Regions from separate parts of the Gilliamella sp. CG25 genome, predicted to be linked through region 2. Evidence: riboswitches for the same ligand, from Rfam matches in the RefSeq annotation. Region 2 holds a riboswitch; the other holds the start of a gene.
The links. Region 2 has a riboswitch for preQ1 ahead of queD (6-carboxytetrahydropterin synthase QueD). Riboswitches for the same ligand answer to the same signal wherever they lie in the genome.
Positions count from the first base shown of each region.

Region 1: it holds a riboswitch for preQ1, as region 2 does, so the genes downstream of both, queF (preQ(1) synthase) here and queD (6-carboxytetrahydropterin synthase QueD) in region 2, are expected to answer to the same signal.

Region 1 covers NZ_JBIDFJ010000009.1:104,627-112,057, reverse strand. Annotated here, with positions in the region: gene ACGH6P_RS08455 (7-cyano-7-deazaguanine/7-aminomethyl-7-deazaguanine transporter) at 1-301, opposite strand, end outside; gene queC (7-cyano-7-deazaguanine synthase QueC) at 498-1,157, opposite strand; gene queF (preQ(1) synthase) at 1,185-1,658, opposite strand; PreQ1 riboswitch class I at 1,661-1,705, opposite strand; gene ACGH6P_RS08440 (DUF1090 domain-containing protein) at 1,947-2,384, opposite strand; gene coaA (type I pantothenate kinase) at 2,402-3,340, opposite strand; gene yihI (Der GTPase-activating protein YihI) at 3,508-3,996, shown strand; gene hemN (oxygen-independent coproporphyrinogen III oxidase) at 4,277-5,680, shown strand; gene rsmC (16S rRNA (guanine(1207)-N(2))-methyltransferase RsmC) at 5,769-6,809, opposite strand; gene ACGH6P_RS08415 (DNA polymerase III subunit psi) at 6,888-7,304, shown strand; gene rimI (ribosomal protein S18-alanine N-acetyltransferase) at 7,273-7,431, shown strand, end outside.
Region 2 covers NZ_JBIDFJ010000004.1:147,336-154,766, forward strand. Annotated here, with positions in the region: gene alr (alanine racemase) at 1-94, opposite strand, end outside; gene ACGH6P_RS04845 (DeoR/GlpR family DNA-binding transcription regulator) at 337-1,098, shown strand; gene ACGH6P_RS04850 (Cof-type HAD-IIB family hydrolase) at 1,136-1,939, opposite strand; gene clpB (ATP-dependent chaperone ClpB) at 2,282-4,852, opposite strand; PreQ1 riboswitch class I at 5,136-5,181, shown strand; gene queD (6-carboxytetrahydropterin synthase QueD) at 5,185-5,607, shown strand; gene ACGH6P_RS04865 (7-carboxy-7-deazaguanine synthase QueE) at 5,610-6,224, shown strand; gene pgeF (peptidoglycan editing factor PgeF) at 6,578-7,345, opposite strand; gene rluD (23S rRNA pseudouridine(1911/1915/1917) synthase RluD) at 7,356-7,431, opposite strand, start outside.

The DNA.
Region 1 (7,431 bases), on a different contig from region 2:
AAAATACAACCGAAATGGAATAAGAAAACAGTAAAGCCGGTATCATGACAACAAAGATAATTTTTCTGGCAAGGCTGGCACCAAATACCCGAATGGTTAAATCGGTGGTTAAAAAGATAAATGGAAAGGTAAATGCTCCCCATGTGGTATGAAAACCGAAGATATCAAACGGGATTTGTACCAAATAATTGCTTGATGCAATAACTAAGATATGAAAAAAAGAGAGCCAACAAAGTGCTTTACGCTGCTGAGCTGGAGTAAATTTTTTCTGTAATGAGTCTGAGTGAATATTCAAATACATATTCGTTTCCTTTTTTGAATGGGGTGAGAGAACCCATGATGTTTAACATAAAAATGATGTAATTAAGGTAAAAATGTCGGATTACCTGAATTTAATTACATCGATATTTAATATTGTTAACTTGTTATACAAAAATACTTGTTATACAAAATAATCGTTGATGATTTGCCTGCATTCATTTAACCGTCAGACACGACTATGTTGTGACATCGGTTAAATATTGATTTAACCCTTTTTCACGCAGCTCACAACTTGGGCACTGACCACATCCTCCGTCAACCCCGTAATAACAAGTGTGAGTGTGTTGTCGGATATAATCAAGATAACCGAGTTTATCAGCCATTTCCCATGTTTGCGCTTTAGTCAGATACATTAAAGGGGTGATGATGTTAAACGTGTAATCCAAGGCTAAATTCATCGAAACATTCATGGATTTAATAAAGATATCTCGACAATCCGGATAACCACTAAAATCAGTTTCACATACGCCAATAATAATATCTTGAATAGCATGTTGTTTGGCATAACACCCCGCTAACAATAAAAATAGCATATTACGCCCGTCAACAAAGGTATTCGGATAATTCCCTTCTTGAGCGGCTTTGATTTCTTGTGAATCATCAATCAAGGCATTATTGGTCGTTTGTTTGATCACTGAAGTATCAATGAGGGTTTGCTTTACACCAAGATCGTCAGCAATCCATTTGGCTTTTTCAAGCTCAATGGCATGTCGTTGACCGTATTGAAAGCTGATTGTTTCAACGTTTTCACGTCCATAATCAGCAATGGCTTGCAGCAGGCAAGTGGTCGAATCTTGCCCACCCGAAAATATCACAAGTGCTTTACGATGTTGCATTAAAAAATTCCTGTTAGGCTGATGAGATTAGCGATTATCGACTTTTTCAGGATAAAGATCGTGATTAGCTAAACGATTAAGCGCAATTTGTTCCCAGTGAGTACCGGGTTTACCGTAATTAGCATAAGGATCAATAGAAATACCACCTCGAGGCGTAAACTTACCCCAGACTTCGATATATTTGGGATCCATTAATTTAATCAGATCTTTCATGATGATATTAATGCAATCTTCATGATAATCACCATGATTACGGAAGCTGAACATATAAAGCTTAAGTGATTTACTTTCGACCATTTTGATATTCGGTACATACGAAATGTAGATCGTTGCAAAATCAGGTTGACCGGTGATAGGACAAAGACTGGTAAATTCTGGGCAATTGAATTTTACAAAATAGTCATTACCAGGATGTTTATTATCAAAGGTTTCCAGAATTTCTGGACAATAAGTTGTAGGATAGCGAACAGACTGATCGCCTAGCAGTGTAACGTTACTCATAATTTTCCTTAGTTTTTTTGCGTGGGAGGTTTACGAACCACGTGATAATGCGCACACCTTACCTTTTTTTGTGATAAAAGTCTAGCCTATTGCTTAATCACTTAGCATAACGGCGTTAAACGCTAAGTTAACTTAATTTGCTTGAAAATTGGGTCATTTTGGTTAAACAATAGCAATGCGTGTTGAATAAGAAAGTTGTCATCATCAACGGGATAACTCACAACGTTATCACTATTTTGATGATGACAAATTTGGAGGATAATCTTAATAAAAGCTAAAAACTAAGATTTACTTCGATTTCACTGCTTTGTAGAAGTTGTCCAATTTATCTTTAGCTTCCGCAAGTTCTTTTTCAGCATCATTTAATTTTGCGGTTTTTTCGGCAATTTTTTGGTTATCACCTTTGAGTTTTGCCTCTGCTAAATCTTTTTGTCTTTCTGCCACTTTTTCAGTCTTATCAGTAATATTCTTTTTGTATTCGGCTTCTAAATTATCATCTTTACAATGCATTTTGACATTTAACAATGCTTTTTCTAATCCTTGAACACGTTCAACATTATCGGTTTTTTGGGCTTGTGTAATTTGTGCTTCAATTGCCTCTTTTTTGCCGGCACAGGTTTGCCCTTCATGATCATCAACGTTTGCGGCACAAACACCTAATGTAAGGGTTGTTAAAAAAGAAAGCAGTGTTAATTTACTTACAGACGACTTAATTGTTGATTTCATAATAATTCCTCTTAAGTTTATTTTCTTAATTGAACACAATCGACTTTATGGTTTTTGCCTTTCGTTAATATTAAACTTGCTCGCTCTCTTGTCGGTAAAATGTTTTCGATCAAATTTAATTCATTGATTTCTCGCCAAAGACGATTAGCGATATTTATCGCTTCTTGCTCTGGAAGCTGTGAATAGTGATTAAAATATGAGTTAGGATCACTAAAGGCGCCAGCTCGAAATTTTAAAAAACGATTCACATACCAATCATGTAGAAGCGACAAATCTGCATCAACATAGATCGAAAAATCAACATAATCTGAAACAAAGACTCGGTTGGTATTTTGTGTAAAATTTAAGGTTCCTTGTAATACGTTTAATCCTTCTAAAATGAGAATATCAGAACTATCTATAACGATTTCTTCATTATCAACAATATCATAAACCAGATGTGAATAGACGGGTGCTTTAACTTGAGATTGACCTGATTTTACATCAGCAACAAAATTGATCAACCTTTTAATATCATAAGATTGTGGAAAGCCTTTTTTGTTCATTATGCCACGCTCTTCAAGATATTTATTAGGATATAAAAAACCATCCGTTGTGACTAATGCAACTTTTCGATGTTCAGGCCAACGACTTAATAGTGCTTGTAAAACACGTGCAGTCGTACTTTTACCTACTGCTACACTCCCTGCTATACCGATAACGTAAGGGATTTTTTGGGTTTTACCTAAAAATTTAGCAAGAACAGCCTGACGGCTAAAACTATTATTAATATAATAGTTGAGCAATCGGGATAAGGGTAAGTAAATTTCGCTGACTTCATCTATGGACAAATCTTCATTAATCCCTTGCAATGAGGTGAGTTCCTGAGGGGTTAATGTCATGGGTTCAGCATTACGCAAACTAGCCCATTCTTGGCGGCTAAACTGCATATAAGGACTAAGATGATTTTTCATCATGTCGTGTTCTCAAATTCCATCTATTTAAATTGATTGGGTTAAGATTATACATAAATCTTACTTTTTACAATCATAAATTAGCATTAATGCATGATCGTAGCTATATTGAAGACTTACTGATAAAATAGCCTAAATAAATATTTGTCCTATTATTAAACAGAGATTATATGTTAAAAACCAAATCGAAACAAAAACCGAAAAAAACCCGTCAAGAGATTAATGAAGAATCTTGGGCACTCAAGCGAAAACGCAAACATAAAGGCTTACCAAGTGGTTCTCGTTTCAATAATGAAACCAAAAAAAATAAACCAACAGCTAAAACCGTTAAAGATCCGCGTATTGGTAGTAAAAAACCGATTTCGTTAATTGCTGATGAATCAGTGAAATCGACCAATAAAATCAAACAACCGAAAACGCAAAAATTAGTTTTATCACCCGAGCAAGAATTGGAACAACTGGAAAACGATCCTAAATTAGAGCAATTACTTGATTTAGTCGAAAGTGGAAGCCAATTAACAAAAGAGCAACAAACATATCTCGATACTAAATTAAATCGTATCGATGAATTGATGCAGCAACTCGGTTATAGTGTTGATGATTTTGAAGATGAAGAAGAGAAACAAGAAGATATTGTGAGTTTATTGAAACGTAATTAACGTCATACCTGAACAAATTTACATTAATTTATTGTGATATATAATGCGATGAATTTGTGATAGTTTGGCTGTTAAAATATCAACATCAATCTGTTCCGTCGACTGAATGTACAATCAAATATTTAATAATGAGAGCCAATCATTATGCCTATGTTAATCATGCTTAGTTTATATATTGGACTATTTATTTGTACTTTACTCTATCTTCGAAAAACGAATCGGATTAAATTTCGTGTTAAGGCAAAACAGAAAACGATTTTAAAAGGTCATGGAAAAAGTCATGTCAAAGACAAAATTAGACGAAAATAATAGCTTAGCAGAAGCACAATTGTGGGATCAAAGTTTAATTGAAAAATACAATTATTCAGGCCCACGCTATACTTCTTATCCTACTGCGTTAGAGTTTAATGAAAATTTTAGCCAACAAGACTTTATCTTGTCCGCCACCCGCTTTGCGGATAGACCTTTATCGCTTTATGTTCATATCCCATTTTGCCATAAACTTTGTTATTTTTGTGGGTGTAATAAACTGGTTACCCGACAAACCCAAAAAGTCACCCAATACTTAGATATACTGGAACAGGAAATAGCTTCACGTTCTCAGTTATTTAAAGATCGCACCGTCACTCAAATGCATTGGGGAGGCGGTACACCGACTTTTTTAACGCATGACGAGATTACTCGACTTATTACCTCGTTAAAAAAGCACTTCAATTTTGATACCCACGCTGAACTTTCAATCGAAATCGATCCAAGGGAAATTACCCCACAAACTATCGATCATCTAGCCAATTTGGGCTTTAATCGATTAAGTATGGGGATTCAGGATTTTAATCATGAAATACAGAATTTAATCAATCGTGAACAAGATGAACAACTCATTCGATCCTTGATCCTTCAAGCAAGAAAAAACCGTTTTCATTCAATTAGTTTAGATCTTATTTATGGATTACCGAAACAAACGGTTGACAGTTTTACCGAAACATTGGATAAAGTGATTGATATCTCACCCGATCGTTTAAGTGTCTTTAATTATGCCCATTTACCTAGCCGATTTGCAGCACAACGCAAAATTAAAGACCACGATTTACCTAATGCTCATGCAAAATTACAGATTTTACAGACCAGTATTCAAAAGTTAACCCAAGCAGGGTATCGCTTTATTGGTATGGATCATTTTGCAAAACCGACTGACGAACTGGCAATTGCCCAGCAGCAAAATAAATTACATCGAAATTTCCAAGGTTATACCACCCAAGGAGAGGCAGATTTATTAGGGCTTGGCGTATCAGCAATTAGTATGCTGGGTGATAGTTATGCACAAAATCAGAAAGATCTTAAACTTTATCAACAACAAGTTGAATTAAGTGGTAATGGTTTATGGAAAGGGTTTTCCTTAAAGGAAGATGATAAAATTCGCCGTGATGTGATAAAACAGCTTATTTGTCATTTCTATTTAGATAAACAAGCGATTGAACAGCAGTATCAAATCCGATTTGATCACTATTTTGCCGAAGATTTAACCTTGCTTGACCCATTAGTCAAAGATGGATTAGTCACAGTAACAGACGATGCCATTATCGTTAATCCTAAAGGCCATTTGCTTATCCGTAATATTTGCATGTGTTTTGATAGCTATATGAGACAACAAGCACGGCAACAGCAGTTTTCAAGGGTGATTTAGTCACTAGTTCCCCCCACTCTTTTGATGATGTATTAAAGGCAAAGTTACGGTAAAAACCGTAACTTTTTTTCTTGTGTGGAATTATCAGTTAATGACAAGCTAAATAAACTCTAAATTTTGTTGTTTGTGCAATGACTTCAACACTTTTGAAGGTTTCGTCTAAAATAGCTTGATAAGGTAAAAATGAGTTTGCCACAATACAAAGGTAACCATTTAGTTTCAAGTGTTTTTTCGCTTCTTTAATCAGTGTGTTTACTGCCGTATAACTGGTTTCTTTACCGTCATGAAAAGGGGGATTAGACACAATAAGATGATATTTATCATTAATATTTGAAAATACATCGCTGGCAACAACCGTTGCATCAATATGATTGGCATTTATCGTTGCTTTACTTGATTCAATGGCAGCAACGCTAACATCAGACAAAGTAAGATTGATTTCAGGATACAATTTACCCAACACGGTTGATAACACTCCTGCTCCGCATCCTACATCTAACACATTACCTTTAATAATATCAGCATGATCAACTAACGCATTTAATAGCAGTTCACTTCCGGCATCTAATCCTTTTTGACTAAATACGCCCGGTAAACTCTTAATTTCAATATCTTGATCTTCAATGGATAAATGATAATTTAACCACCATTCACTAAGATCAAATGCCAAACGACTTTCAGCTTGAAAATGATACAAACCACAACGCCTTGCGCTGTCAATTTTTTGGATGACACCAAAATCAGCGAGAAGCGACTCAACACTTTTCACCCCCGTTCGATTTTCACCAACAATAAAGATATCACTATCTTTTGGCATATTATTTAATAGATAAGAGAGCTGAAATTGGGCTTCGCTTTTTGTTTTTGGCCAATAATAGATTAACGTATTCATGCCGTTATAAAAATCTTTATCAGGCAGAAGAGAAAAATCGATTTCAGTGCCCTTGCGACTATTTTTTAGACGCAAATAGGTATGAAATTGTGAACAATGAATTTTAACTTGATTAGCCGCAATAACAATAGGATAACTATCTTGAATATCACCAGCAATAATAACTTTTTTATCGCTAAAAAATGTTTGATGACGTTCAAGTACTTGACTTGCAGGAGTAAAAGCGGATGTTGCCATAATGCCTCAATGAAAAACCTTTATAAATTGATGCGATGATTATACAATTAACCATCTTTAATCTCTAATAAAAACCGAATGTCGATAATGTCACAACGTGATTGGTACTTACAACAATGCAATATTACGCAATATGTGTTGCGTAAAGCAAATGTTTTTAAAGGTGAAGTGGTAAACCATATTGACGATGAAATTCGTTTAATTGTTGTCGCTGAGCAAAAACCCACGCAAAAAATTTATTTTGATATTTTAAATGCCATTCGCCTTAATCAAGAGCAGGTACTTTTTTTAACGCCTTCACAATTAATCATCCCCTCCGATGATATTGATAAGGTTATATGGTTTATTGACATAAATCCTGATGAATCTTGGAAACGTGCATTAACGATTCAAACAACGGATTTAATTTCTTTAGCTAAAGCTCCACAACAAAAACGCCAACTTTGGCAACAATTATGCGAATATGAAAACTATTTCCACCCTGACCGACAATGATTTACCCGATGCTTTTGAGTTAGAACAACAATGCCACTTGATTCCTTGGTCAAAGCAGACGTTCTATTCAAATCAAGGCGATCATTATTACAATCTTAAATTGACTATCGATAACCGTATAGTTGGT
Region 2 (7,431 bases):
TAGCCATTAAGGAGCTATTAGGTGAATTTCGTCTCACATACTCAATATTATGCAGAATAGCTTGACGATTAACATTAACGACAGCAATAGACATTACTTCCAACCTAACTCAGGTAAAAAAAGATATTTTAATTTCTGTTCTAAATAATAACAAATAAAATATGAAAGGTTAATCAAGTTTTAATACAAAAAAACCACACAATCAATAAGTTAATTAAAAAATTCGGGGGCATAAGTAATTTATCCTTTTAAAAAATCATAGGATAATTCGCTTAAAAACGGTATGATCATTAAAGATATTTTTAGAAATCAGCATAATTTTTTAAAGGATATTAGATGATTGATTATAATGCATTCCCTGAACAACGCCAATCTTTTATCCGGCAGCTTTTGACTGAAAAAGGGCGTGTTGTCAGTGCTGATTTAATTAAATTGTTAGGGGTTTCAGAACACACGATTCGTCGAGATTTACAAAAACTAGCCCGTGACGGTGTTTGCAAGCGTGTATATGGTGGAGCAGTTAGCCATTTAAAACAATCAGCCACATTTGAAACTCGTATTAATCAATGTGTAGACGAAAAATCTTCAGTAGCAATAAAATGTGCAAAATTAATCAAAGATAATTCCTGCATTTTTATTGATACTGGCTCCACCTATTTAGCAATGGCAAGTTATATCCCACAAAATTTGACATTAACGATTGTCACCAATTCACCTCAAATTGCTTCGGTCTTAAGTAGCCGTACCAATGGCGAACTCATTTTATTAGGTGGCAAAGTTAATCCGTTAACGGGGGGAACAATGGGGGCTGATACCGTTAATCAAATCCGAAATATGGTCTTTGATCAAACCTTTATTGGCGTTTGTGGACTTGACCCGCATGCGGGGTTAAGCGCAGTTTATTATGATGATGCCTGCTTCAAAAAAGAGGTCATTGCTCAAAGTAATGAGGTTATAGCCGCAGTGATTGCCGACAAAATGCAACAAGTTGCTCGCTATAAAGTTGCCACTTGTGAAGATATAGATATCATTATCGCTAGTCGAGATAGCAAAATTGAGGGATTTGAAGATTTTAATCTCAAAATAGAAATCGCTTAATAGATTCAGCTGTCATCAACTCAATCTGAGCATGCCATCATTTGCTTTGCAATTCAATTAGTTGCTTTATCGTATTCAGTACCGCACTATCATCATTGAAACCGGTGATAAATTTAGCGACAGCTTTGGTTTCTTCAAATGCATTACGCATTGCAAAACTATACTCCGCTTGTTCAAGTAATTCTATGTCATTGTAACCATCACCAAAAGCCATGGTTTCATGATAATTTACCCTAAGTAGTTGTTGTAATTTTTTGATAGTATTTCCTTTATGAACATCATGCTGAGTGATATCAATCCATGTAGCTTCAGATACCACTATATAAGCTTGGTTTTCAAAAGGGGTTAAATCCTGTCGAGTTTGTAAACATTGTCCTTTTTCATCATATACAGTGATTTTGATAAAGTCATCAGCGATATGAGTCAGATCATCCACTTCAATTATGGTTGCATAAGAACCTCGGACTTTAGCTTTTAATCGTTCAGGTAAATGGGCTTTGATGACGGCTCCTTGAGCAGTACAAGCAATGATAACGTGCGCTTTACTAACTTGTTCCAAGGTTTTTATCATACGCTGCCCTAGTTCATTAGGGATGAATGAGCGATAAATAAATTCACCTTTATGTTTTATGGTCGTTGCGCTATCACCGACTATCCAGATTTTGTCGCTGTAATCACCAAAGAGTTCTTCAACCCGTTCACATTGTTTCCCGGTACAAGCGACAAAATGAATTTGTTGCTCAGCCATAAGCGCATACACTTGCGAAAATAGCTGACGGTCATAATCACCTTGGCTATTTAAAAATGTCCCATCTAGATCACTTATAATCAATTTAATCATTTTATTATCCTTTCTCATTGCAATTTCATTTAATCAATCAAGATATGATTGATTATGATGCTTTATGATCGATTTAGCAATATTGTAATCGTTCAGGATGAGATCATGATCACAAAAAATGAAGTCATTTAAATTCTATTGATGTTTTTCAATTAGGAAATACTCAATATTATTAACATTTTAAAGTTATTATTAGTGCAAATGAGTTAAAACGAGAATGGATCGATTGATTATTGAGAGATCTAAAATTGACGATGACTTATTTACCGCAATATACACTGTTAAAGTGACGGATCGGTATAATAAAAAAAAACCGACCATTAAGGTCGGTTTATTTGTTGATTACTGTTTAGCTTCGATATTATCACCCACCAAATCCAAATGAATGGTTTTACCTGGTACTAATTTACCGGACAATATTTGTTGTGCTAATGGGTTTTCAATTTCTTGTTGAATAGCGCGTTTTAACGGTCTTGCACCATAAATTGGATCGAAACCAACTTTAGCAAGATGTTCTAACGCTGCATCAGAAATATCCATTTCATAACCTCGTTCATCTAAGCGTTTTTCAACATGTGCCAATTGAATTCTAGCAATCGCTTTGATGTTTTCTTGACCCAGTGGATGGAAGACCACCGTTTCATCAATACGGTTGATAAATTCGGGTCTAAAATGTTTAGTTACCACAGTCATAACTAATGCTTTCATTTCGTCATAACTAAGCTCAACTTGTCCTTGAATTAAGTCAGAACCCAAGTTAGATGTCATGATGATAACCGTATTGCGGAAATCCACTGTACGACCTTGTCCATCAGTTAAGCGACCATCATCTAAGACTTGTAATAAAATATTAAAGACATCCGGATGCGCTTTTTCCACTTCATCCAGTAAAATCACTGAATAAGGTCGACGTCGTACGGCTTCGGTTAAATATCCGCCCTCTTCATAACCAACATAACCAGGAGGCGCACCAATTAAGCGAGCAACGGAATGTTTTTCCATGAATTCAGACATATCAATCCGTACCATGGCATCTTCACTATCAAACATAAAGTTTGCCAATGCTTTACAAAGTTCGGTTTTACCCACACCTGTTGGACCTAAGAATAAGAAAGACCCAATCGGTTTATTCGGATCAGAAAGACCAGCACGGCTACGACGAATAGCATTTGCTACAGCTTCAACGGCTTCATCTTGCCCAATAACACGTTTATGTAAAGCGTCTTCCATGTGTAATAATTTATCTTTTTCACTTTCAAGCATTCTCGAAACAGGAATACCCGTCGCTTTCGATAATACTTCGGCAATCTCGTTATCGGTCACTTTGTTACGCAATAATTTCATGGTTTTACCTTCTAATTGCGTAGCTGTTGCGAGTTTCTTTTCAAGTTCCGGAATTTTGCCATATTGCAATTCCGACATCTTGTTTAAATCCCCAGCTCGACGAGCTTGTTCTATCTCAGTGCGAGCTTTTTCCAACTCTGCTTTGATATTCTGAGTGCCCGAAAGTGCAGCTTTCTCTGATTTCCACTCTTCTTCAAGTGACGCATAATCCTTTTCTTTTTCAGCAAGTTCATTATTTAACATCTCAAGTCGTTTTTTACTGGCATCATCCGACTCTTTCTTAAGCGCTTGTTGCTCAAGTTTAAGTTGAATGATACGTCTTTCAAGACGATCTAATGATTCTGGTTTAGAATCCATTTGCATACGAATACTCGATGCAGCTTCGTCAATCAAATCAATGGCTTTATCTGGCAACATACGATCTGAAATATAACGATGCGATAAGGTTGCCGCTGCCACAATGGCTGGATCGGTAATTTGAACATGATGATGCAATTCATAACGCTCTTTCAAACCACGCAAAATGGCAATGGTGTCTTCAACAGTCGGTTCAGCCACATAAACTTTTTGAAAACGACGTTCCAATGCAGGATCTTTTTCAATATATTGACGATATTCGTCAAGTGTTGTTGCCCCAACGCAGTGTAATTCACCACGAGCTAATGCTGGTTTTAACATGTTTCCGGCATCCATAGCACCATCGCCTTTACCTGCACCGACCATGGTGTGAATTTCGTCGATAAACAGAATAATACGACCTTCTTCTTTAGCGATGTCTTTAAGGACAGCTTTCAAACGCTCTTCGAACTCACCACGATATTTAGCACCAGCAATTAAGGCGCCCATATCCAAGGATAAGACACGTTTATTACGTAATCCCTCGGGAACTTCACGATTCACAATACGTTGTGCTAAACCTTCAACAATCGCAGTTTTACCCACACCCGGTTCACCAATTAACACAGGATTATTTTTGGTACGACGTTGTAACACTTGTATCGTACGGCGAATCTCTTCATCACGCCCAATAACTGGATCGAGTTTACCTTGTTCTGCACGCTGTGTTAAATCAATAGTATACTTTTTCAACGCACCACGTTGATCTTCTGCATTTGGATCATTCACGTTGTCGCTTCCTCTTAATTGATTGACTGCTTGAAGAAATTTATCTTTAGTGACACCCGATTTTTTTAGGATATCGCCAAGGCTCCCTTTTTCATCTAATGCAGCTAATATAAATAGCTCTGAAGAGATATAACTATCTCCATTTTTTTGAGATAATTTATCGCATAAATTTAAAACTTTAATTAAATCTTGAGAAGGGATAACTTCGCCACCGACACCCTGCACTTGAGGTAATCGGTCAATGGATTGATTTAATTCTTGTTGTAAAATGGCATTATTTGCCCCAGCAGCTGCCAATAATGGATTAACACTACTGCCTTCTTGATTAAGCATTGCTGAGAGTACATGAATAGGCTCTATATATTGATTATCTTTACCTAATGCTAAAGACTGCGCATCAGCTAAAGCTTGTTGAAATTTGTTTGTGAGTTTATCTAACCTCATATTATCTATCTCCTTAGCAATAAATTTGGCATAAATGATTAAACACTTATACCATTTGCATAATGACTAAATGAGTGTGGAAGGAAAAATTTCAAGAGCTTGTCAAGAATTTTTTTACAGATAATAAAAATTAACTTACGCAAAACATTTTAGACCTAAAAATGATAAATTTAAATATATTTACAATCGCATCCTAAATAGGATATCCGGTTTCAGATAATCATTGAAAGGTGACAAATAACTTGATATCTATTATATTAACCGCTTTCTTTTGTTAGGTTATCTAACCGTGGTTCGTGATCCATCCCACGAAAAAAAACTAGGAATGTAAAATGTTCAAAATTGCCAAAGAGTTCCAATTTGATGCTTGTCACATGTTAGACGGGCATAACAAGAAATGTCATAACCTGCATGGTCATACTTACCGTTTAATTGTCGAAATTAGTGGTGAACTCATTAAAAAGGGTTCCAGCGAAGATATGGTAATGGATTACGCTGATCTCAAATCCATTGTAAAAAAACATATTATTGATCCGTTCGATCATGCTTATCTTTACCACCAAAATAATGTTAATGAATGCCGTATTGCTAACTTATTGCAAGAAATGGATCGAAAAACATTCGCTTTTCCGTGTCGAACAACCGCTGAAGGAATGAGTCAATACATTTTTGATTGTTTATCGAACTATTTACCCATATCCAAGATTAAACTGTGGGAAACCCCAAGCTCTTACTGCGAGTATCAACGGGGTTAACTATGCTTGAGTTTCGTATTGTTGAAATCTTCGAATCACTGCAAGGCGAAGGTTATAATACCGGTATGCCCGCCATTTTTATTCGCTTGGCAGGTTGTAATCTAAATTGTTGTTGGTGTGATACCAATTTTCGCCAATATACCCGTTTCACATTAGATCAACTTCTCGACAAAGTGAAACAGTATAAAAGCAAAAATATCATTATTACGGGTGGCGAGCCAACCTTAGTTAAAGATCTATCTAAATTACTCTTCCCCCTTAAACAAGCGGGTTATTTTATTGCTATTGAAAGTAATGGTTTAGGCAAAGTCGACGCTTTAATTGACTATATCGCTCTCAGTCCTAAGTTTTGCTATCAATCACGTTATCAAAAAATAGTTCAGTCAATTGCTAATGAAGTGAGAATCGTTGCTGAAAATCATCCTGACTTCATTTCGTTTTGCCAATATATTGAACAAAATATTCAAGCTAAACGCTATTACTTATCGCCTTGTGAAAGAAATGGCGAGTTTAACATGCATGACACAATCATATTACTTGGACAAATTAATCAAAATCGTATTGAAAATAAATGGTTACTGAATATTCAAACGCATAAATTTGCTAATATTGAATAATTAATCACGAAAAAGCACATCTGTTTACCGTTAACGGCTCATAATTTTGCCCTGAACGATTGTAATGATTATATAACTTAATAATTTAATAAAGTTTTTGTTACGAAAATAAGAATAACATGTTTGAACTTTGCATACTATTAGCCAAGATTAACTTGCTCAAAACATGAAAGATAAATTTTTAATGAAAATTAACTTAACTTCACTAAGTTAAACACGTAAGAATGATTATTTAGCTGGCAGAAGAGAAGTTTTATATTTTAAGTCACCAAAATAGAATAACTGAGGAACGTCATGATTGGTTTCTTTATTTGCCAGCTAATCTGAGAATGTTTGCACCATTTTTTTAAATATCACTCAAACCAAATCATTGATGCCATTCTTCCTGTTCGGTTTTCTCGTCGATAAGAAAAGAATTTATCTTGTTCGGTATAAGTACAATAATCACCACCAAATATTTTATTTACACCTATTGAATTCAAACGTTGTTTGGCAATTAAGTAGAGATCGGCCAAATATTTTTGCTCTGGTATATTGATTAATTTAAATGCACTTTTTGCTTCTGGATCGATGGCCTCAAATTGTTTTTTTATTTCTTCCCCTACTTCATATTTTTTGGCACTTATGGCTGGTCCCATCCAAACCATAATTTCGGATGGTTTACAGGAGAATTTTTTAACGGTTTCTTCTAAAATTCCATTGCACAATCCTCGCCAACCCGCATGCGCTGCCGCGACCTCATCGCCTTTCGAAGAGCAAAATAATAAAGGCATACAATCGGCTGTTAACACAACACACACTTGCTTTGCTTGATGAGTATAAGCCGCGTCAGCTTCAAATATTTGTTTATTATTAACGATTCCAGTGGGGGGTTGTAATTTTATTTGTGAAATATCAAGGGCGACAGTACTATGAGTTTGATTAAGCCAATAAGGTTCGCTGGGTATTTGTTCAGCGGTAATTAAGCGTTTTCGGTTTTCTGCAACATCATTTATATTATCACCGGTACGCCCTCCCATATTTAAACTTTCAAATGGCGGCATACTGACACCGCCCATTCGTGTTGTGGTCAACGCTCGAACATTTTTCGGCGCAAACCAGTAAGGATAAATCGATTTAATCATTTTTCTTTCACCAATCCAGCTCATGTTTATATAATTCTGTATCTTCTTGTAATGCTTCAACTAGTCTTTGCATATCTTCTGGT